3 regions of the Chromobacterium sp. FG89 genome follow, and region 2 is predicted to be linked to each of the others. Evidence: predicted binding sites of a transcription regulator. Region 2 holds the regulator's gene; each other region holds the start of a gene.
What was found. Region 2 encodes HrcA, which represses chaperone genes, less so after heat shock. Its sites were predicted from a motif close to ATTAGCACTCGNNNNNNNCGAGTGCTAAT; they were not measured.
Positions count from the first base shown of each region.

Region 1 (7,784 bases), on a different contig from region 2:
TTATGTGCGACGTACGTTAGGTGAGTTGCTCATGCCCTTTTCGATGCTATTACAGCTTCGGAAAAGCCCTTTAGCCCATGCATGTTGGGAGGGCATCGTGTGGTATGCACCATCTATTTTCCATGCTCCTTTGGCCCAAATTCTTAAGCGTTCAAATGGTTGTAAAGGCTACCTGATAATCCGTGATATTTTTCCTAATTGGGCTGTTGATATGGGGCTGATGAGGCGTGGTTTGCCTTATCTTTTTTTTGATATGATGGCACGCTATCAGTATTCGGTTGCCGATATTATTGGTGTTCAAACTCCTGGAAATCAAGCGTATTTCGATTGTTGGCAACGGCAACCTGGTCGACGTTTGGAAGTATTGCAAAACTGGCTTGATATTCCTGCTGCGGTACCTTGCTCAATACGGATCAACGAGACTCGTTTAAGGGGGCGGAAAATTTTTGTTTATGCGGGCAACATGGGGGTGGCGCAAGGCATGGATGTTTTGCTCGACTTGGCCGATAAACTGTACAGTAGACAAGATGTCGGTTTTTTATTTGTTGGTCGAGGTAGTGAGGTGGGAAGGTTGCGTGCTGCCGCTCAGGAGAGGCAGCTAGATAATGTTGTGTTTTTTGAAGAAATTCATCCTGATGAAATTCCAGGGCTTTATGCGCAGTGTAATGTTGGAATTGTGGCTTTGGATCCTCGCCATAAATCCCATAATATTCCTGGGAAATTTTTGACTTATATGCAAAGCGGGCTTCCTGTATTGGCAAATATCAACCGTGGTAATGATCTTGCCCATTTAATTCGTAGTGAACAGGTAGGGCAAATCTGTGAAAGTAACCAGGTCGATGAGTTGCAATTGTGTGCAGAGAAGCTATTGGTTCAGATTGATGATGGCACTGACTTTACCGCACGTTGTCGGGGGCTTTTTGAGCGTGAGTTTTCAGTTAAAAAGGTAGTGGAGCAAATTGTTGCGGGACTAGCCTCTTGAGGTTTATGAGTGATTTCACAAGTGGTTATTTCCGAGGTGTTATTTTCTCTGCTCGAAGATTGTCTCTTTACCATGGCGTGTGATCTACTAAAAAATAATGGAAAATGCAAGGCGGCTTGTTTTGATATTTTTGGGTTCAGAGGCATTGGTCAATTTTTGAGGTGTTCTTGTAGTACTTTTACGTTTTTATTTTGTTGTTCGAGAGTGTTTTTGCTCTATCTTTGTTGGAAAACATCGAAAGGTGTATATAAATGCTGGTAATTCTATTGGCGGCTACATTTTTATCCTTGCTTGTTGGGATGTGTTTGATTCATTTCTCACATTTGCACGAACACTTTTCAGCTGATTATGAGTTGGGCGGAGTTCAAAAGTTTCACGCACAACCTGTGCCACGTATCGGAGGAGTGCCGATTGCTGCTGGGTTGGTGGCAGGAAGCGGTGTGTTGGCGTGGTTGTTGAAGGATGCCTCAATTTTGATGCTGTTGTTGGTGGCCCTTCCTGCTTTTGCTGCTGGGATTTTTGAAGATGTGACAAAAAAAGTAGGTCCGCTACCTAGATTGTTGGCTACTTTTTTTGCTGCTGCTCTAGGGTATTTTATTCTTGGTGCAAGTTTGCAGCGCCTGGATATCCCTTTGCTCGATGTTTTTTTGGTACATGTTTGGATTTTTTCATTGCTTTTAACGGTGGTTGCCGTAGGTGGAGTGGCACACGCCGTGAATATTATTGATGGCTACAATGGATTGTCTGGTGTTGTATCAATTTTCATTTTCCTTGCTTTGGCTTATGTGGCATTTAAAGTACAGGATACTATGCTGGTAGGCATCTGTTTTGCTATGGTAGGTGCTATCGCAGGTTTTTTGTTTTGGAATTTCCCCCGTGGGTTAATGTTTGCAGGAGATGGTGGCGCTTATTTGGTTGGTTTTATGATCGCTGAGGTCGCCGTGTTATTGGTTGCTCGCCACTCTCAAGTTTCTCCTTGGTTTCCGTTGCTGTGTGTGATTTACCCCGTATTTGAAACCTTGTTTTCAATCTATAGACGGAAATTTTTGCAAGGTCGAAGGGTGGGGTATCCCGATGCACTGCACCTACATCAGCTTGTCTATATGCGGTTGGTGCGATGGATGGTGGGTTCCAAAGATGTCAATCATAAAACAATGCGTAACAGTTTGACTTCCCCGTATTTATGGGCCTTATCTTCTATTTCAGTGGTGCCGGCTATGCTGTTTTGGAATAACACGACGGTGTTGATTGGTTTTGTGTTGGCATTCATGTTCACTTATGTACGGTTATATCGAATGATTATTCGTTTTCGTACTCCAGGATGGATGTTGCTGCGGAAGTCAGTTAGGCATTGATGTTTTATGGCTATTCGATATGCTTTATTTTCAAATCGGTTGTGTACAGGTGTCAATTTTTTTAGAAATTTTACTTTTCGTTGGGGCAATGTGAAAATGTGGCGTATAAAGCCTGTTTGGCTATTTGGGATCACTCCTCCTCAATAAAGTAGATTGAGGTTCGCTGCTATCAAAAAACGGATATGTCCCTGGCTGCCCCGTACCTAAACAGAACGTTGTTGCGCGATCTTAATGAAGATAATCAATCTGATCGTTGTTGGTCTCGACAAGCGAAAATTTAGATGGTTCGAGCATTTAGCTAGCTGAAACCGTGTACACATCAGTTTTTCTGTCTTGGCGATTGAGGTCATAGGCTTGGGCTTTTTCTCATTGGATTGCCGAGTGGTTTGCCGCAGTTGCCGACCAAGACAAGCTTGCTAGTTGGATTTAGTGGTGAACATTCCTGATTGGCCACTTCTTCACCTAACTGAGAGCTTCGCGAGTAGTGGCTGAGTGTCGAGTTGTAAGTTCCGATCAGACAAGCCAGACCTGCGATTGAAATTTGGCGTGGCAGGCTCTTGAAAACCCTCCCGCTCGTCCCTATCATTAGCACTCGCAGCAGGTGAGTGCTAACACTCGCCTCAACTCAAACAGGTTTCAACTCTCAACAGCCACTGTAACAGGAGAGATCCATGGCAATTCGTCCTTTGCACGACCGTGTTGTTATCAAGCGCCTCGAGGCTGAAGAAAAAACGGCTTCCGGCATCGTTCTGCCGGGCGCAGCCGCAGAAAAACCGGATATGGGCATCGTTTTGGCCATCGGCAATGGCAAGATTCTGGAGAACGGCGAGCGCCGTCCGCTGGAACTGAAGCCTAACGACAAAGTCATCTTCGGCAAGTATTCCGGTCAGGCCGTCAAGGTTGACGGCGATGAAGTCCTCGTGATGCGCGAGGAAGATGTAATGGGCATCGTTGAGTAATCCGACCCACATCTGAACTTCCCCAACTCAGAATTCTGGAGATTTAAAGAATGGCTGCTAAAGACGTAAAGTTTGGTGATTCCGCTCGCGCCAAGATGGTAACTGGCGTCAACATCCTGGCTGATGCCGTAAAAGTGACTCTGGGCCCGAAAGGCCGCAACGTGGTGCTGGACCGCTCCTTCGGCGCGCCGACCATCACCAAGGACGGCGTATCCGTCGCCAAGGAAATCGAACTGAAGGACAAGTTCGAGAACATGGGCGCGCAGATGGTGAAAGAAGTCGCTTCCAAGACTTCCGACGTGGCTGGCGACGGCACCACCACCGCTACCGTGTTGGCTCAAGCCATCGTGTTGGAAGGCATGAAGTACGTTGCCGCCGGCATGAACCCGATGGACCTGAAGCGCGGCATCGACAAGGCCGTTGCCTCGCTGGTGGGTGAGATCGCCAAGATCGCCAAGCCGTGCGCCACCACCAAGGAAATCGCTCAGGTTGGCTCCATCTCCGCCAACTCCGATTCCGACATCGGCGACATCATCGCCAATGCCATGGAAAAAGTGGGCAAGGAAGGCGTGATCACCGTTGAAGACGGCAAGAGCCTGAACAACGAACTGGACGTGGTTGAAGGCATGCAGTTCGACCGCGGCTACCTGTCCCCGTACTTCATCAACAACCAGGACAAACAGATTGCCGCTCTGGACAATCCCTTCATCCTGCTGTTCGATAAGAAAATCTCCAATATCCGCGATCTGCTGCCGGTTCTGGAGCAAGTGGCCAAGTCCGGCCGCCCGCTGCTGATCATCGCAGAAGACGTGGAAGGCGAAGCGCTGGCCACTCTGGTGGTCAACACCATCCGCGGCATCCTGAAAGTGGTAGCCGTTAAAGCCCCGGGCTTTGGCGATCGTCGCAAAGCCATGTTGCAGGATATCGCCTTCCTGACCGGCGGCACCGTGATTGCCGAAGAAGTGGGCCTGACCCTGGAAAAAGCTTCGCTGGAAATGCTGGGCCAAGCCAAGCGCGTTGAAGTGGGCAAGGAAAACACCACCATCATCGACGGCGCCGGCCAAGCGGCCGAGATCCAGTCGCGCGTGGGCGAGATCCGCAAGCAGATGGAAGAAGCCACTTCCGATTACGATCGCGAGAAACTGCAAGAGCGCGTGGCCAAGCTGGCCGGCGGTGTTGCGGTGATCAAGGTTGGCGCTGCCACCGAAGTGGAAATGAAAGAGAAAAAGGCTCGCGTTGAAGACGCCTTGCACGCTACCCGCGCCGCTGTGGAAGAAGGCGTTGTGGCTGGCGGCGGCGTTGCTCTGCTGCGCGCCCGCTCCACTCTGGACAGCCTGAAAACCGACAATGCCGATCAAGACGCGGGTGTTAAGATCGTGTTGAAGGCCATCGAAGCGCCGCTGCGCCAGATCGTCAAGAACGCTGGCGAAGAGCCGTCGGTCGTGGTGAACAAGGTGCTGGAGGGCAAGGGCAACTTCGGTTACAACGCGGCTAGCGGCGAGTACGGCGATATGCTGGAAATGGGCGTGCTGGATCCGGCCAAGGTAACCCGCTCCGCTCTGCAGCACGCGGCTTCGGTTGCTGGTCTGATGCTGACCACCGACTGCATGATCGCTGAATTGCCGGAAGACAAGCCGGCGGCCGGCATGCCGGATATGGGCGGCATGGGCGGCATGGGCGGCATGATGTAAGCCAACGCCTCCTTAGGCTTTGAAAACCCCGCTACGGCGGGGTTTTTCTTTTGCGGGCTTAAAATGCGTTGGCTTCTGGCAAAATAAGGCCGGGGCATATATTAAGTTAAGGAGTGCGTGATGGAATTGAAGGCCTTGCTGAGCAGTCTGGACACGATTTTGGAGCCTTGGCGCTTCAAAGACTATGCGCCTAACGGCTTGCAGGTGGAAGGGCGGCAGGCGGTGCGCAAGCTGGTGACCGGCGTCACCGCTTCGCAAGCTTTGATCGATGCCGCGGCGTCGCGCGGAGCGGACGCCGTACTGGTGCACCACGGTTATTTCTGGAAGGGGGAAGACGCCCGGATTTGCGGAATGAAGCGCCAGCGGGTCAAGGCGCTGCTGGAGCATGATCTTAACTTGCTGGCTTACCACCTGCCTTTGGACGCGCATCCGGAGCTGGGCAATAACGCGATGTTGGGCAAGGTGCTGGATTTGGAGGCCCAGGGGCAGGGCGGTGAGCCGGGTTTGCTGTGGCATGGGGCGTGGCGGCGAGGCGGCAGTGCGAGTGATTTCCGTGAACACGTTTCCGCTCGTCTGGGGCGCGAGGCTTTGTTGTTGGGCAGGGCGGACAAACCGATTTCGCGCATAGCCTGGTGCACCGGCGGCGCGCAGAGTTTTTTCGCCGAAGCCATCGATCTGGGCGTGGACGCCTTCATCACCGGCGAAGCGTCCGAGCAAAATCATCATATGGCAATGGAGTGTGATGTGGCTTTCATCGCTGCGGGGCATCACGCCACGGAGCGTTTTGGCATCAAGGCTTTGGGCGAGCGCCTGGCTCAGCTTCATGGCATAAGTGTTGAATTTGTAGACATTTCCAACCCGGTTTAGGCGGCTAGGCAGGGCTTCGGCCAATTTATTTGCATAGAAGCTTCAAGTCCCTACTCGGAATCGGGTAAAATCAGGCAGTTTTGGGCTCGGTTTCCACGTTTGAGGATGACTGTAATGAGTGAACAACAAGTCGATGCGGGGCGCCGTCGCTTTCTGACGGTTGCAACCAGCGCTGTTGGTGGTGTGGCGGCGGCCGGAGTGGCGACGCCGTTTCTGATGAGTTTCTTCCCGTCCGAGAGGGCGAAGGCCGCCGGCGCTCCCGTCGAGGTGGATATCGGCAAGATCGAGCCGGGCCAGAAGATCAACGTCGAGTGGCGCGGCAAGCCGGTATGGGTGCTGAACCGCACGCCGGAGCAATTGAAAAACCTGCCGAAGCTGGACGAGAAGCTGGTGGATCCCAAGTCCGAAATGGATCAGCAGCCGACGTATTGCCAGAACGAGCACCGTTCGATCAAGCCTGAGCTGCTGATCGCCGTCGGCATCTGCACGCATTTGGGCTGTTCGCCGACCCACCGTCCGGACATCGCGCCCGCCGATCTGGGCCCGGACTGGGTGGGAGGCTTCTATTGCCCCTGTCATGGTTCCAAGTTCGACTTGGCCGCGCGCGTCTACAAAGGCGTGCCGGCTCCGAAGAACCTGGAAATTCCGCCGCACAAATATCTGTCCGATACCCGCCTGCTGATTGGCGAAGACAAATAAGCTGAGGGGGCTACATGACTAAAGGACAAAAGCTGCTCAACTGGGTAGACGAACGTTTTCCGTTATCGTCGATGCTCAAAGAGCACGTCACCGAGTATTACGCGCCGAAGAACTTCAACTTCTGGTACTTCTTCGGTTCGCTGGCCATGTTGGTGCTGGTGATCCAGATTGTCACCGGCATCTTCCTGACCATGAACTACAAGCCGGACGGCACCTTGAATGGCGCCGGCATTCCGGTCGCCTTCGCCTCGGTCGAATACATCATGCGCGATGTGGCCGGCGGCTGGATCATCCGCTACATGCACTCCACCGGTGCCTCGATGTTCTTCGTGGTGGTCTATCTGCACATGTTCCGCGGCCTGATCTATGGTTCCTACAAGCAACCGCGCGAACTGGTGTGGGTGTTCGGCACGCTGATCTTCCTGTGCCTGATGGCGGAAGCCTTCATGGGCTATCTGCTGCCTTGGGGACAGATGTCGTTCTGGGGCGCGCAGGTGATCGTCAATCTGTTCGGCTCCATCCCGGTAATCGGTCCGGACCTGTCGGTGTGGATCCGCGGCGACTACGTGGTATCCGACGCCACGCTGAACCGCTTCTTCGCGCTGCACGTGATCGCGGTGCCGCTGGTGCTGCTGGCGCTGGTGGTGGCTCACCTGATCGCCTTGCACGAAGTGGGCTCCAACAACCCGGACGGCGTTGAGATCAAGAAGCTGAAGGACGACAAGGGCATTCCCCTGGATGGCATTCCCTTCCACCCGTATTACACCGTCAAGGATGTGCTGGGCGTGGTGGTGTTCCTGATCGTGTTCTCGGCCATTGTCTTCTTCATGCCGGAAATGGGCGGTTACTTCCTGGAGAAGCCCAACTTCGACCAGGCCGACCCGCTGAAGACCCCGCCGCATATCGCGCCGGTATGGTACTTCACGCCGTTCTACGCCATCTTGCGCGCCATCCCGTCCTTCCTGGGCACCCAGGTGTGGGGCGTGATCGCGATGGGCGCGGCGGTGGTGTTGATCGCCTTCCTGCCGTGGCTGGATCGCTCGCCGGTGAAATCCATCCGCTACCGCGGTCCCAAGTTCAAGTTCATGCTGGTCCTGTTCATCGTGTCCTTCATCGGTCTTGGCATTCTGGGCGCTTTGCCGTCCACCAATGCCCGCACCGTGATCGCGCAGGTGCTCTCGTTCGTCTACTTCGTCTTCTTCCTGGGCATGCCGTTCTACACCAAGAACGA
Region 1 is NZ_JBMDIQ010000001.1:155,993-163,776, forward strand. It holds gene ACODRW_RS00675 (glycosyltransferase family 4 protein) at 1-982, shown strand, start outside; gene ACODRW_RS00680 (MraY family glycosyltransferase) at 1,234-2,337, shown strand; gene ACODRW_RS00685 (co-chaperone GroES) at 3,009-3,296, shown strand; gene groL (chaperonin GroEL) at 3,347-4,987, shown strand; gene ACODRW_RS00695 (Nif3-like dinuclear metal center hexameric protein) at 5,108-5,854, shown strand; gene petA (ubiquinol-cytochrome c reductase iron-sulfur subunit) at 5,969-6,553, shown strand; gene ACODRW_RS00705 (cytochrome b) at 6,568-7,784, shown strand, end outside.
Region 1: ACODRW_RS00685 (co-chaperone GroES) is a predicted target of HrcA. The motif match lies at 2,922-2,950, and genes of this name have one in related genera.

Region 2 (7,784 bases):
ATCTTGTCGGCCGGCAGGCCCACGCTCTTGTGCCAGATGTCGTAGGCTTCGTCGTCGGAGGCGTAGACGGTGACCAGCAGCTTGTCCTCGGGCAGGTTCAGCCATTGCTCGCCGGTCAGGAATTCCCAGGCGAAGGTGATGGCGTCCTGCTTGAAGTAATCGCCGAAGCTGAAGTTGCCCAGCATTTCGAAGAAGGTGTGGTGGCGCGCGGTGTAGCCGACGTTTTCCAGGTCGTTGTGCTTGCCGCCGGCGCGCAGACATTTCTGGCTGGTGGTGGCGCGGCTGTAATCGCGTTTTTCAAAGCCCAGGAACACGTCCTTGAACTGCACCATGCCGGCGACGGTGAACATCAGCGTGGGGTCGTTGCCGGGGATCAGGCTGCTGGAGGGCACTACCTGATGGTTTTTGCCGGCAAAGAAATCCAGGAATTTCTGGCGAATTTCAGAGGTTTTCATGTTTGATTTCGTAAGATTGCGAATTCTGGGCCGCTTTGGGGGCTTGAACCCAGAGCGGCGCGGACAGCTGATTGTGTCAAGCCGCGCCGGCGCTGGCAAGGGTTTCGGCGCGGCGCTTGAGCGCCTGGTTCATCAATTCGAAACCCTTGCGCGTGTCGGCCAGCAGCGTCTGGCCGAACAGCGGCAGCAAGAGGCCGCTGAAAGTTTCGCCGTGATGCAGGCGGGTGCCGCCGTTTTCCAGCGCTTCCAGGCGAAAACTGTGGCGGCCGTCCAGCAGGCCGGGCAGCAGCGCGCGCCCCAGCCAGACCAGCTCCTCCGCCGTTTGCAAGACTTCCAGCCGCGGGCGGAAGGTCAGCCGCGGCCGGCCGGGCGGATGGACGCTGACCACCAGGCGAGACCCTATCTGCTGGCGGCCGTGCAGGCCGACGATGAAGGGGTTCCACTCCGGGTAGGCTGCCCAGTCGCACAGCACGCGCCAGACCGCGGACGGCGCGGCGTCTATGTCGATATGGGTGGCGATGCCGCGCGTTTGCATGCTCAGTCCTCGTCGGCGGGAAAGTCGTCGTCGGCGGCGCCGCTGAGCACCTTCCCGATCACGGACATCGGGAAGCCGCGTCCGGCCAGGAAGCGGATCTGGCGCGCGCGCTCCTGCGGCGTGTCCGGCAGCTGGCCGAACTTCTTCCGCCATTGCGCCTGGGCGGCGGCAAGGTCGTCGCGGCCTTGCAAGGCGTCGCGGATCAGTTCGGCGTCCACGCCGCGTTGACGCATTTCCTGTTGCAGGCGGCGGCTGCCGTAGCGCTGGCCCTTGCTGTCGGCGAACTGCTGGGCGAAACGCTGATCGGACTGCCAGCTGTGTTCGGCCAGATCATCCAGCAAGGCCGTCAATTGTTCCGGGCTCTCCGCAAACGGAGCGAGCCGCCGCTCCAGTTCCCGCCGCGTGTATTCGCGGCGGGACAGGAGATCGACGGCTCGCGCCCTCAGGCTTTTTTCCATTCAGGGAATCAGGCGTCGAGCGCGTCGTCGGCGAACTCTTCGTCCGGCTGGCCTTCGGTGATTTCCACTTTGATGCCCACCGCGTCGCGGATCTTGCGTTCCACTTCAGCGGCGATTTCCGGGTTGGACTTCAGCCATTCGCGGGTGTTGTCCTTGCCCTGGCCGATCTTCTGGCCGTTGTAGGCGTACCAGGCGCCGGATTTGTCGATGAAGCCGTGCTTGACGCCCAGTTCGATGATCTCGCCCTGACGGGAGATGCCCTCGCCGTACAGGATTTCGAAATCGGCCTGGCGGAACGGCGGCGACACCTTGTTCTTCACCACTTTGACGCGGGTGTCGTTGCCGATCACTTCCTCGCCCTTCTTGATGCCGCCGGTGCGGCGGATGTCCAGGCGCACGGAGGCGTAGAATTTCAGCGCGTTGCCGCCGGTGGTGGTTTCCGGGTTGCCGAACATCACGCCGATCTTCATGCGGATCTGGTTGATGAAGATCACCAGGGTGTTGGTGCGTTTGATGTTGCCGGTCAGCTTGCGCAGCGCCTGGCTCATCAGGCGGGCTTGCAGGCCCACGTGGCTGTCGCCCATCTCGCCTTCGATTTCAGCCTTGGGCACCAAGGCGGCGACGGAGTCGATCACGATCAGATCGACGCCGCTGGAGCGCACCAGCATGTCGCAGATTTCCAGCGCCTGCTCGCCGGTGTCCGGCTGCGAGATCAGCAGGTCGTCGACCTTGACGCCCAGCTTTTGCGCATATTGCGGGTCCAGCGCGTTTTCCGCGTCGATGTAGGCGCAGGTGCCGCCCAATTTTTGCATCTCGGCCACCGCTTGCAGACACAGGGTGGTTTTACCGGACGACTCCGGGCCGTAGATTTCCACCACGCGGCCGCGCGGCAGGCCGCCGACGCCCAGCGCCAGGTCCAGACTCAGCGAGCCGGTGGAGACCACTTGCAGGTTTTCGTTGATCTGGTTGTCGCTCATGCGCATGATCGAACCCTTGCCAAACTGTTTTTCAATTTGGGCAAGGGCCGCGGCCAACGCTTTGCTCTTGTCTTCGGATGCCATGCTGTCTCCAGTGTGGGGGGCGCTAAACAAAATGAATGCTCGGCCAGCGGCGGGCCGTGTCCATGGCGGCGGGGAAAACCCGATGCCGGACAGGGGTTTGCGCGGCGCCGGCGGGCTTGCCCCGTCGCGCTCGCGCTTGCCGCGCCGATAGCCGAAAAGATGCCGTCGATTATCTCATAAAGCCTTGGCCAACGGCAGAGCCGCTTGCCGGCGATACCGTCCTTCGGGACGGGAAACCGCGATCTCGCTTGAAAAAGTTGTGATTGCGACCACTTTTACAAGTGTCCACCCTGTGTACAATGAAGCCATCATGATGAACGAACGCGCGCAACACCTGCTCAAGGTCCTGATCGAACGCTACATCGTCGACGGCCAGCCGGTGGGGTCCAAAACCCTGTCCATGCTGCCCGGCGTCGAGCTGTCGTCCGCGTCCATCCGCAATGTGCTGGCGGAGCTGGAGGCGATGGGGCTGATCGCGGCGCCGCACACCTCGGCCGGCCGGGTGCCCACCGCGCGCGGCTACCGCATGTTCGTCGATCGTCTGCTCACCATCCGGCCTTTGGAAGAGGCGGCGCTGCACGAGCTGGAGCTGAATCTGCAGCCGGACAGCCCGCAGCGCATCGCCCAGTCCGCGTCCTCCTTGCTGTCCGAGCTGACGCATTTCGCCGGCGTGATCGTCACGCCGCAGCGCTCCGACATCGCTTTTCGCCAGATCGAATTCCTGCGCCTGTCCGAGCGGCGGGTGCTGATGATCTTGGTGACGTTGGACGGGGACGTGCAGAACCATCTGCTGACCACCGAACGCGATTACACGCCGTCGGAATTGATAGAGGCCGGCAATTTCATCAACCAGCATTACGCCGGCCAGGGGCTGGATCGCATCGCCAGCCGGGTGGCGGACGAGTTGCGCCAGCTGCAGGGCGACATCGCCGAACTGATGTCGGCGGCGATCCGCCTGGGGCAGAGCTCGATGGCGGCCAGCAGCGCCGCGGTGGTGGTGGCCGGCGGCAGCCGGCTGCTGGAGGTGAGCGACCTGTCCGAGGACTTGTCGCGGCTGCGTCAGTTGTTCAGCGTGTTCGAACGCAAGACCGAGCTGCTAAAGCTGCTGAACCAGGGGCGGGAAGCGCAAGGCGTGAACATTTTCATCGGCGAGGAGTCTGGCGTGATGACGCTGGACGAATGCTCGGTGGTGACCGCGCCTTACCGGATCAACGGCCAGGTGGTCGGCGCGCTGGGCGTGGTCGGTCCCACCCGGATGGCTTACGAGCGGGTGATCCCTATCGTCGACATTACCGCGCGCCTGGTGTCCAGCGCCTTGTCGTTCCGGGCCTAGCGCCCGTGCGCCGGCCGTGCGCCGGTTTTGGCCGCCGCAAGGCTTGACGCGAGGTCTGCGGCTATAGTTTTCGCGCCGCGTTCTTCGAGGAGCGCGGCTAAGTCAAAAACGCTTATTCAGAAACCAGCCCATGAAATCTTTGCTTAAACTGGCCCCGTTGGCGGCTCTGTTCTCCTTCCAGCTGGCGCAGGCCGACGCGGCCTTTCTGGCGCGTCCGGACGTGCAGCGCTACATCGACGAGCAAGTGGCCGGCGGCCAGTTCAACCGCCCGGAGCTGGAGGCGGTGTTCGCCAATGTCGAACTCAAGCCCAACATCATCAAGATTCTGGACAAGCCGTCCACCTCGCGCCCCTGGTATCAGTTCCGCAATTCCACGGTGGGGGAAAAGACCATTGCCGACGGCGTGGCGTTCTGGCGCGCCAACGCGGCCGCGCTGACGCGGGCCGAGCAGCAATACGGCGTGGCGCCCGAGCTCATCGTCGCCATCCTGGGCGTGGAGTCCCATTACGGCCGCAACACCGGATCGTTCCGCCTGGTGGACGCCTTGTCCACCATAGGCTTTGATTACCCGCGCCGCGCGGAATTCTTCCGCAAGGAGCTGACCGAGTTCCTGCTGCTGGCCAAGGAGGAGGGCAAGGACCCGCTGACGCTGAAGGGCTCCTACGCCGGCGCGATGGGCTGGCCGCAGTTCATGCCGTCCAGCTTCCGCAAATGGGCGGTGGATTTCGACGGCAGCGGCCACCGCGACATCTGGAGCGATCCGGACGACGCGATCGGCAGCGTGGCCAATTACTTCCAGCGCCACGGCTGGCGCCACGGCGACGACGTGATCCTGCCGGCCAGCGTGCAGCCGGGGCCGCAGATCGATCAGCTGATCGCCGACAAATTCAATCTGCACTACACCGTGGGCGAGCTGAAGAAAATGGGCGTGACGCCGCAGTCGCCGGTGGCCGACGACGTGCCGGCGGTGCTGGTGCCTCTGGAAACGGCGCCCGGCGTCACCGAATACTGGCTGGGCCTCAACAACTTCTTCGTGATCACCCGCTACAACCGCAGCACGCTGTACGCCAAGGCGGTGCAGGAAATCGCGGATCAGCTGCGCCAGCGCTATCTGGCGGGCCAGGCCGCGGCCCAGCCGTGACGCCGCGCGCCGCCCGCCGCGGCGGCGCGAAACCTGTCGCCACGCGCGGCAATTGCCATTAAAATCCGCCCCCATGAGCTATCAAGTCCTTGCCCGTAAGTGGCGTCCCAAGCGCTTTGCCGATCTGGTCGGCCAGGAGCACGTGGTGCGCGCCTTGACCAACGCCCTCAAAGAACAGCGTCTGCATCACGCTTATCTGCTGACGGGGACGCGCGGGGTGGGCAAGACCACCATCGCCCGGATTCTGGCCAAGAGCCTGAACTGCGAAACCGGCACCACCGCCGAACCCTGCGGCGAATGTTCGGCCTGTCGTCAGATCGACACCGGCCGCTTCGTCGATCTGCTGGAGATCGACGCCGCGTCCAACACCGGCATCGACAATATCCGCGAAGTGCTGGAAAACGCCCAGTACGCGCCGACGTCCGGCCGCTTCAAGGTCTACATCATCGACGAAGTGCACATGCTGTCCAAGAGCGCCTTCAACGCGATGCTGAAGACGCTGGAGGAGCCGCCGGCCCACGTCAAATTCATTCTGGCCACCACCGATCCGCAGAAAGTGCCGGTCACGGTGTTGAGCCGCTGTCTGCAGTTCTCCTTGCGCAATATGACGCCGCAACAAGTGGCCGGCCATCTGGCCCACATGCTGGACGTGGAGGGCATCGCCTACGAGACGCCGGCGCTGGCCTTGCTGGGCCGCGCCGCCTCCGGTTCGATGCGCGACGCGCAGTCGCTGCTGGACCAGGCCATCGCCTACGGTCTGGGCGAGGTGAAGGAAGACGGCGTGCGCGCGATGCTGGGCGCGGTGGACCGCCGCTATCTGTTCGCCTTGCTGCAGGCCTTGGCCGCCGGCGACGGCCCGCAGCTGATGGCCGAGGCCGACGGCCTGGCCGAGCGCGGGGTCAGCTTCGAAGGCGCTTTGAGCGAACTGGCGGTCTTGTTGCAGCAGCTGGCGCTGATGCAGACCGTGCCGCAGGCGGTTGCCCAGGACGAGCCGGAGCGCGACGCGCTGCAGGCGCTGGCGGACGCCATCGCGCCGCAGGACGTGCAGCTGTATTACCAGATCGCCATCCACGGCCGCAAAGACCTGGCGCTGGCGCCGGACGAGCACGCCGGCTTCAATATGACCCTGCTGCGCATGCTGGCCTTCCATCCGGCCAACGCCCGGGCCGAAGCCGCGCCTCCGCGCCCGGCCGCCGGCGCGCCGGCTCGCCCGCAGCCGCCGCAAGCGCAGCCGGTCCCGGCCGCGCCGGGAGGCATTTCGCCGGCCGCGCGGGCCTTGCAGGCCGCCGGCCTGAGTTCGCCGGCGCCGCGACAATCCGCGCCGCAGCCGGTTCAGGACAGCGCGCCGGCGGCGGAACCCGAACCCGAGCCTGCCGCGCCCGAAGCCAGGCCGCCTGCGCCGGCCGCGCCGGTCCGTCAGGCCGCGCCGCCGCCCGAGCCGGAGCCCGAGGAGGAAGACGCGTCGGACGACGGCGACGTCAGTCCCGACGAGGTGCCCTGGGATCAGGGCGCGGCGGCGGACGAGGAGATGCCGTCCTATTTGCAGGCGCCGCCGGAGGAGCCGGCCGACTATCGCTTCGACGGCGACTGGCAGGCGCTGGTGACCGAACTGGGCGTCAAGCTGGGCGCGGCGCGCATGCTGGCCCATAATGCGGTATTGAAGGACTGGGACCAGGAACGCCTGGCGCTGGCGGTGCCGGAGAGCTTCCGCCACATGACCAGCCGCGATTACCAGGACAAGCTCAAGCTCGCCTTGAGCGAGCGCTTCGGCCGGCCGGTGGAATTGGCGGTGACGGTGGAAGAGCTGGGCCTGGAGACGCCGGCGATGAAAGACGCCCGCCATCGGCAGGAGCAGTTGGACATCGCGCGCGAGAATATGAAAAACGATCCGGTGGTGCAGCAAATGGTGCGCGAATTCGACGCGACGCTGCTCATCGAAACCATTCAACCCGTGAAGGAGTGAAACGATTATGTTTGGCAAAGGTGGTATCGCCGGCCTGATGAAGCAGGCCCAGCAAATGCAGGACAATATGAAGAAGGCGCAGGAAGAACTGGCCACGGTGGAAGTGGAAGGCCAATCCGGCGCCGGCATGGTCAAGGTGGTGATGACCTGCTCTCACGACGTCAAGCGCGTCAGCCTGGACGACAGCCTGCTGGACGACGCCAAGGAAGACAAGGAAATGCTGGAAGACCTGATCGCCGCCGCGTTCAACGACGCGGTGCGCAAGGTGGAAGCCACCACTCAGGAAAAGATGTCCGGTTTTTCCGCCGGCCTGAACCTGCCGGCCGGCATGAAGCTGCCGTTCTGATCGCATCGGTTTCGGCATCCGGATGGCTCGGCGCGCGCCGGGCCATTTTTACGTTGTTTCCGAGGTCGCCATGCGCGGATTCGCCCATTTCACCGTGCGCAGCCGGCTGCGCGCCGACGCCGACAGGGTGTGGGCGCACGCCGCCAGCGCCGCCGACATCAACGACGAGCTCGGGCCCTGGCTCCGCATGCGCTTGCCGGGCGGCGAGCTGCCCGACGGCTTGAGGCCGCCGGCGCGCATCGGACCGTGCCGGATTCTGCTGTTCGGCCTGTTGCCGGTGGAATGCGACGACTTGGAGCTGACGCGGCTGGAGCCGGGCGCCTTCGACGAGCGCTCCACCATGCTGACCCAGCGGCGCTGGCTGCACCGGCGGCGGGTGCGCGCCTTGTCCGGCGGCTGCGAAGTGGTGGACCGCATCGGCTTCGCGCCGCGCGCGCCCTGCTTGTTGACACTGCATTACGGCATTTTCCGCCTGGTTTTCGCCTGGCGGCA
Region 2 is NZ_JBMDIQ010000004.1:36,091-43,874, forward strand. It holds gene alaS (alanine--tRNA ligase) at 1-455, opposite strand, end outside; gene ACODRW_RS05110 (SRPBCC domain-containing protein) at 532-990, opposite strand; gene recX (recombination regulator RecX) at 993-1,448, opposite strand; gene recA (recombinase RecA) at 1,457-2,509, opposite strand; gene hrcA (heat-inducible transcriptional repressor HrcA) at 2,820-3,842, shown strand; gene mltB (lytic murein transglycosylase B) at 3,973-4,983, shown strand; gene dnaX (DNA polymerase III subunit gamma/tau) at 5,057-6,946, shown strand; gene ACODRW_RS05140 (YbaB/EbfC family nucleoid-associated protein) at 6,954-7,292, shown strand; gene ACODRW_RS05145 (hypothetical protein) at 7,363-7,784, shown strand, end outside.

Region 3 (7,784 bases), on a different contig from region 2:
GAGTCTGGCTTCTGCTGCAAAAACTGCTGTGGCAGAGTACTATGCTTCAAATGGCTCATTTCCGACAAGCAATGCCTCTGCTGGATTGCAAACTACTATTACGGGTAATTCGGTGACTGACCTTTCTGTCGGTGCTAGTGGGGTGCTTACTGTGACGTACAGTACGACACTTGTGGATTCTACTAACAATAAATTGACTTTGACTCCCTCTGCATCAGGAGGGTCGATTATATGGATTTGTGCGAAGGCGAGTTCCAATGGTGTTAAAGATCAATGGTTGCCAGCAAACTGCCGAGCTGGTAACTGATGTTTAATTTTTGTTGAAATGGGGGTGCCGAAAGGCACCCTTTTATTATGAATAAAAATATAAAGATATTAGTTTATTTTTTTATTGCCCTATCAGTTTCTGCCCCATTTTTAAGTTGGCTGCGCTATGCACCACTTCCGGATTGGTTTTCTGATGCTTCTGCACTTGCGCTTCTTGGTGTGGCCATGTGTGGCTTGTGTCTATTGAGTATTGATAGAGTCCTTGTTTCGTGGCTTGAACTGGTCCTACTTGCGCTTGCTTTTTCTGTGTTGCATTCCAGTTTTTATGGCTACTTGGCACTATTGTTTATTGGGTTGGCCCTGTTTTCTATTTTGCTTAGAAGTTGTCTCAGTATATCGGATGCCGATAATCTGATCTTTGTGCTTGCCTGTGTAGTCACTTTTTTTTCATTGTTGCAATCGTTGGTGGGTATATTGCAAGCAGTAAAGTTAGCCTATCTTTTTAATGGGTTTGTTGTGTATGATCCAAAATCTAATGCTGTGATAGGAAATATTGCTCAGCGTAACCAGTACGCTAATTTTCTGTTTTGGGGTGTGTTGTCTATCTGTTATTTGTATGCGATTAATAAACTTAGAGTGGTGTTTGCTGTATTGTGTTTGCTCCCAGTTGTGCTTTCGATGTCATGGTCTGGTGCTCGCTTGCCTTTGATTTATGCTTTGTTGGCTAGTGTATTGGTTTGGTATTGGTTTAGAAAAGAAAGAGCGCAAAAAGAGCTCGGCCGATTAGCGATGGCTGTGTCAATCGCAGTATTATTAATTGCGATATTTCAAATTTGGAGTCGTGATATTGTTGCATTTCTAAATTATATGGGATTGTCTGTTGATGTGGTTAGCGGAGCGGAACGTATCTCAGATGGGGGATTTGCTGCAAAAAGACGCATTGAATGGACTAAGGCGTGGTTGATGTTTTCTCAGCACCCATGGTTTGGGCTTGGCTGGGGGGGCTTTGCCGCGGAAGCCGCAAAGATGGAGTTGATGGCGGGGTTGCCAAAGTTTTCAGAAAGTTGGTTGTTTACCCATAGCCATAATTTATTTTTCCAACTTTTGGCAGAGTCTGGGCTGGCAGGAGTCCTACCTATTGCGTTAGGTTTTGTTTTTTATATCTGGTGGTTTGTGATCGGGGCAAAAAAGAAGATAGAATCTTTCTGGATGTTGTGTGTGCTGATGGTGCTGTTGACGCATAGCATGTTTGAGTATCCATTGTGGTACATGCCGTTTTTGATCATGCTTATATTGATCTGTGCGTTGGCAGGAAATAGAGGGCATGCTTTTTTGCTTCGACCAGCGCTTCTGAAAATATTTTCCTGTGTTTTTGGATTTGGATTCATTTTGTATTTTGTTTTAGGGGTGTTCCCATTTTTTGTGATTGTTAGGAATAATTTTCCGGTTGTTGAGGAAAAAGAAAATATATTGCGCTTGGAGCAGTTGTCCTCAATGAGTAAGAATCCTTTCTTCGCAAGAGAGGTTGATCTAGTTATTGGTAATTATATGCTGCCGAGTCGCGAGCAACTGGATATAAAGTTGGCTCATTTTAACTCGCTGGCAAGTTATCGACCCTACCCTAATGTTTTGATAAAATTAGCCATTTTTCAAGCGTTAAACGACCAGCAGAGGGAGGCCTTGCAGTCGTTAAAAGTTGCAATTGCCAATTATCCAGATTACGTCAAAGAGTTTTCAGAAATGTTGGCAAGGGTTCCTGAACCTAATGTTACGCCTTTGAAGGACGTGGCGCTGATTGCCGCCCAAGCCTATGCAAAGTACCCTGCCTATAGCCAAGCTGCGCAGCGTGCCGCAGTGATGACCGTTGCCGCGCCCGTGACGCGCAAGCCCTTGTTTTGACCGCTAGGCTGCGGTTTGTTTGAGCGCCTGCTTGAGGTATCCTGCGTCCTCCATCTAGCAAACGACTGCCGTAATATGAGTGTTCAAAGATTTTCCACATTCCTGGCGATGCTGGCTCTATGCCTCATCGCCATCCTGCCTTTCGCCTCGCGCATCCACTATGTGCCGCTGCCGCAGTGGTTTGGCGAAATCAATGTGGTCTGGCTGCTGCTGGCGGCGGCGGTCTTCTTGTTGCCTAGCGGATCGTTATTCCGCTACATGCCGCGTAGCGCCTGGTGGTGTCTGGCCATGGGCCTGCTGTGGGCCGGGCAGCCGTTCTGGGTGGAGGCCTTGTTCCCCGGGATGAATTACGCCACCGCCTTGGCCTGGCTGGCTGCGGGCTTGCTCGCGGCTGTCACCGTGTCCTTGCGCGAGGAAATGGGGGAGCGGCCGTTCGCGGTCTGGTTGGCCTGGGCCTTGATTGTGGGCGGCTTGGTGCAGGCGGCGATAGGCGTGGCTCAGTTGACCGGTTACGCCGCGGAGCTGGGCTTGTTTTACGATGGCTCGCATCCCACCAGCAATATTTTTGGCCATATCGGCCAGCGCAATCAATACGCGCATTATTTGATGTGGTCGGTAGTGGCCGGCGTGTATTTGTACGCGGCCGGCCGGCTGCCGCGTTGGGGCTTGGCGATACTGGTGCTCGGCCTGGCCTTGATGTTGGGCTGGGCGGGCTCTCGCACCATTCTATTGTACCTGCTGACCTTGTCCGGTCTGGCCGCGCTGTGGCATTGGCGCATCGGCAGCGCGGAGTCGCGCCGGATGCTGTGGGCGATGTGGTTGTCTTGCCTGGTAGTATTGGCGATGCAGTTCGCCCTGCCTTGGTTCAATCAGCTGATTTCCTGGCTGACGCATGAAAACTTGCAGAACACTTCCGGCCTGGCCCGTCTGGCGGCCAATGGCGACGATATGGGTTCGCGGCGTTTCGCCGAAATGCACAAAGCATGGTTGAGCTTCCAGTCGCATCCGCTGACGGGGGTGGGTTGGTCGCAGTTTGCCGCGGAGAGCGTGCGTTTGCAGCCGCTGCCGCAATTCGCCGCATCCGGCTTCAACAGCGGCTTGTTCACCAATTCCCATAACCTGGTGCTGCAATTGCTGGCCGAGATGGGCGGCGTGGCCACCTTATTGATCGTCGGTGGTTTTGCCTGGGCGCTGTGGCCGTTCTTTGGCCGTCGCGCCACCCTGGAAGGGGTGTTGGCTTTGGGTTGCCTGGCGGTGACGCTGACGCACAGCATGTTGGAGTATCCGCTGTGGTATTACTACTTCCTGGCAATGCTGGTGATCTTCGCCGCAATGGCACCGCGAGGGGATCGTCAGCTAGCTTGGCCGCTGCGCCTGCCGTTATTCGCGGCGCTGGTCTGGATGGGTTGGCTGTCGATCAGCAGTCTGTCGATGTTCTGGGAGCTGGTGGGCCTGTATACGCCGACCAATGACGCCAAGCGCGATGCAACGCGGATGGAGCGTCTGATCGAGATCGCGGACACCAAGCCGCTGTTCGCCTATCATGCGCTTTACACCGTGGACGACTACTTGAAAGTAGGGCCGGAGCAACTTGAGCGCAAGCTGGCGCTGGAGAACCGGCTGACCGCGTTCCGTCCTTATCCGGAAGTGATGCTGAAGCGCGCGCAGTTGGAAATTTTGGCGGGAAAGCAGGTTCAGGCGGAGCAGACCTTGCGGACGACGCTGGCATCGTTCCCCACTTACGCCGGCGTGTTTCTGGGTACGCTGGACGATGACAGGGCGGAATGGGAGCCTCTGCGCGCGGTGGCCCGCGAGGCCTATGCCAAGCTGCCGGCGAAGTACCAGACCATGTTGGAGTAAGCGCTTTCTAGTGCTCGGGACACAAAAAAACCACAGGCTGAGGCCTGTGGTTTTTTATTGAGCGGAAGACGCTTAGCCTTCTATCACCACGCCTTGGCTGAGGGCGGTCTTCATTTTGCCCAAAGCCTTGGCTTCAATCTGGCGGATGCGCTCGGCGGACACGCCGAATTCGGCGGCCAGCTCGTGCAGCGTGGAGCCGCTGTCGTCGGCCAACCAGCGCGCTTCAACGATGCGGCGGCTGCGCGGGTCCAGCGTGGCCAAAGCCTGTTGCAGGCCTTCGGTCTGCAGATGATCGAACGCGCGGCGCTCCATCTCGCGGGTGGGCTCATTGTGATGATCGGCCAGCCAGTCGATCGGCGCGTAGCCGTCGTCGTCGTTGTCGTCCGCCAGCAAGGCGATGTCCTGACCGCTCATGCGGGTTTCCATCTCGCGGACTTCTTCCGGCTTGACGCCCAGATCGGCAGCGATTTGGCGGGCCTCGTTTTCCGACAGCGCGGAGAAACTGCTCTTCATGCTACGCAGGTTGAAGAACAGCTTGCGCTGAGGCTTGGTGGTGGCGATGCGCACCAGGCGCCAGTTGCGCAGGATGAATTCGTGAATCTCGGCCTTGATCCAGTGCACGGCAAAGGAAAACAGGCGCACGCCGCGATCGGGCTCGAAGCGTTTGACGGCTTTCATCAGGCCGATATTGCCTTCCTGAATCAAGTCGGCTTGCGGCAGGCCGTAACCGGAGTAGCCGCGGGAAATCGATACCACCACGCGCAGGTGCGAGAGCACCAGCTGGCGCGCGGCCTCCAGGTCGTTTTGCTCCTGGAAGCGCGTTGCAAGCTCGTTTTCCTGCTCAGGCGTCAGCATGGGTACGCTGTTCACAGCTTGGATGTATTGCTCCAGGCTGCCGCTGGTGGACGGGACGGGCAAAGCAAATGTTGTGGTCATCTGTATAACTACCTCCTTGGGTAGTGATATGTTAGCACTCGTATATGGAGAGTGCTAGCAATGAAAGGTTCCAGCGTCAATGATTTTTTCTATCGTCTCGATAGTAGCGCAGCCGGTGCGCCGACGCCGTTTGCTCTGATTAACAGTTGTTGCGCCGCTTACATGCGCGTGTAAGCGGCCGCGTTTCATTTGGGTTCTATCTTGCGCAGATGATGGTCGGAGGCGAGGCGGGCGCCCAGCATCGCCAGCAGGGCGGAGACGGCGACGGCGACTGCCAGTTCGATCGGGTTCAGATTGCGCAGTTCCACCCGTTCGCCGTACAACTGGGCGAATTCGCGAATCGCCGGATTGGCCACCGAGGTCAGCCAACCGGTCAGCGCCCAGGCGGCCAAGCCGGCCAGGATGCCTTGCCACATCGCGTGGTACATGAAGGGGCGGCGGATGAAACTGTCCGGCGCGCCTATCAATTTGGACACCTCGATTTCGTCCTGGCGCGCCAGGATTTGCATCCGGATCGCGTTATTGGTCACCAGCACCAGCGCCAGGCCCAGGGCGATGGCCATGAACCAGGTTAGATGCTTGCCCATTTCCACCATGCCGTACAAACGCTTGGCCCAGTCCGCGTCGAATTGCGCCTGTTCCACCATGGGCAGGCCGGAGAGCTCTTTTTGCAGCATCTCCAGCTCACGCGGCTCCAGCGCCTTCGGCGTGACCACGAAGGCGTCCGGCAGCGGATTACTGTCCAGACCGTCGGCCAGGCCCGGCAGGCCGTTGCGCTTTTCCATATCGGCCAGCGCCTTGCTCTTGCTGACGAAGCTGTAGCTCTTGATTTTGGGGTGATGCGTCAGCGTGGAGGTCACCGCGGCCAGGTCCGCCTCTTCCGATGACTGTTCCATGAACAGGGTGACTTGCGGCGTGGCGCTCAGCCGGCCCACCCAGTCTTGCACGCTGCTGACGGCCAGATAAAGCGAGAGTGGCAAGGCCAGCGCCAGCGATAGCATCAGCAAGGTCAGCAGGCTGCCGAAAGGTTGCCGCAGAATCTTGATCAGCGCGAGTTTGGCGCTTTGCCAGTTCAGATAGAGATAATGTTTCATGCGGCAAATTGTCCTTCCCGCAGGCGAATGATTCGGCGGCCGTAGTCTTCCATCAGGGTCTCGTCGTGAGCGGAGATCAATACGGTGACGCCCACTTGGTGGAAGGATTTGAACAATTCCATGATGTCCAGCGCATAGGCGCGGTCCAGGTTGGCGGAAGGTTCGTCGGCCAGCAGGATGCTGGGGCGGTGCACCACGGCGCGGGCGATGCACAGGCGCTGCTGCTCGCCGCCTGACAGGCGGATAGGCATGCTCTTTTCCTTGCCGAGCAGGCCTACTTTGTCCAGCGCGGCGCGCACGCGCTTGGCGGCGTCGCGGCGATCGAAGCCGATGATGTCCAGCGGCAGCATCACATTGTCGAACACGCTGCGGTCGAACAGGATCTTGTGGTCCTGAAACACCAGGCCGATGTGCTGGCGCACATAGGGGATCTGGCTGGAGCGCAGCTTGGACAGGTTCTGGCCGTTGACGACGACGCCGCCCGCGGTGGCGCGCTCTATGCCGGCGATCAGCTTGAGCAAGGTGGACTTGCCGGCGCCGGAATGGCCGGCGAGGAAGACCATCTCGCCGGTGTCAATGTTGAAAGACAGGTTTTTCAGGGCTTCATTGCCACCTGGGTAGCGCTTGGTGACCTGGTCGAACTGGATCATTATTCTGTTCCCGCGTTAGCTGGTGACGGCAAGAGTGAGAGCTTGCAATGGCTGATGCGTTCAGTCGAACAGCGCGTCGATGTAGTCCTTGGCCTTGAACGGCCGCAGGTCGTCTATGCTTTCGCCCACGCCGACAAAACGCAGCGGAACCGGACGTTGCTTGGCGATGGCCGCGATCACGCCGCCCTTGGCCGTGCCGTCCAGCTTGCTCAGAATCAGCCCGGTCAGGCCGAGGGCGTCGTCGAAGGTCTTGACCTGGGTGATGGCGTTCTGGCCGATATTGGCGTCCAGCACCAGGATGATTTCATGCGGCGCGTCGGGCAAGGCTTTCTGGATCACCCGCTTCACCTTCTTGATTTCCTCCATCAGGTGCAACTGGGTGGGCAGGCGGCCGGCGGTGTCGGCCAGCACGATGTCGATGCCGCGGGCGACCGCGGCCTGGATCGCGTCATAGCAGACGGCGGCGGAGTCGCCGCCTTGCTGGGCGATCACGGTGACGTTGTTGCGTTCGCCCCAGGCCATCAGCTGTTCGCGCGCGGCGGCGCGGAAGGTGTCGCCGGCGGCGAGCAGCACGCTCTTGCCCTGGCTCTGATAGTACTTGGCCAGCTTGCCTATCGACGTGGTCTTGCCGGCGCCGTTGACGCCGGCCATCATGATGACGAAAGGTTTCTTGCCGCTGACGTCCAGCGGCTTTTCCAGCGGCGAGATCAGGTCGCCGAGCGAATCCTTCAACGCGTCTTTCAGTTCCGAGGCGTCTTTCAGTCCTTTCAGCGAAACGCGCTCGCGCACGTCGCCAAGCAGGTGAAGGGTGGCGTCCACCCCCATGTCGGCGGTGAGCAGCACGGCTTCCAGCTCTTCGTACAGCTCCTCGTCTATCTTGCCACCGCCAAACAGGCCGGCCAGGGATTTGCCTAGCTTGTCGCGGGTTTTGGACAAGCCGGCCTTCAGGCGTTCGGCCCAGCTCATTTTCTTCAGCGAGAGCGGCTCGGCTTCAAGCGGCTCGGCCGCCGGCGGCGAAGCCGGTGCGATGGGGGCGGGCGTCGGGGGCGTCGGCTCGGGCTGCGCTTGCTGCGGCTCG
Region 3 is NZ_JBMDIQ010000033.1:2,158-9,941, reverse strand. It holds gene ACODRW_RS22530 (pilin) at 1-307, shown strand, start outside; gene ACODRW_RS22525 (PglL family O-oligosaccharyltransferase) at 355-2,166, shown strand; gene ACODRW_RS22520 (PglL family O-oligosaccharyltransferase) at 2,242-4,026, shown strand; gene rpoH (RNA polymerase sigma factor RpoH) at 4,099-4,962, opposite strand; gene ftsX (permease-like cell division protein FtsX) at 5,148-6,056, opposite strand; gene ftsE (cell division ATP-binding protein FtsE) at 6,053-6,706, opposite strand; gene ftsY (signal recognition particle-docking protein FtsY) at 6,767-7,784, opposite strand, start outside.
Region 3: rpoH (RNA polymerase sigma factor RpoH) is a predicted target of HrcA. The motif match lies at 4,993-5,021, and genes of this name have one in related genera.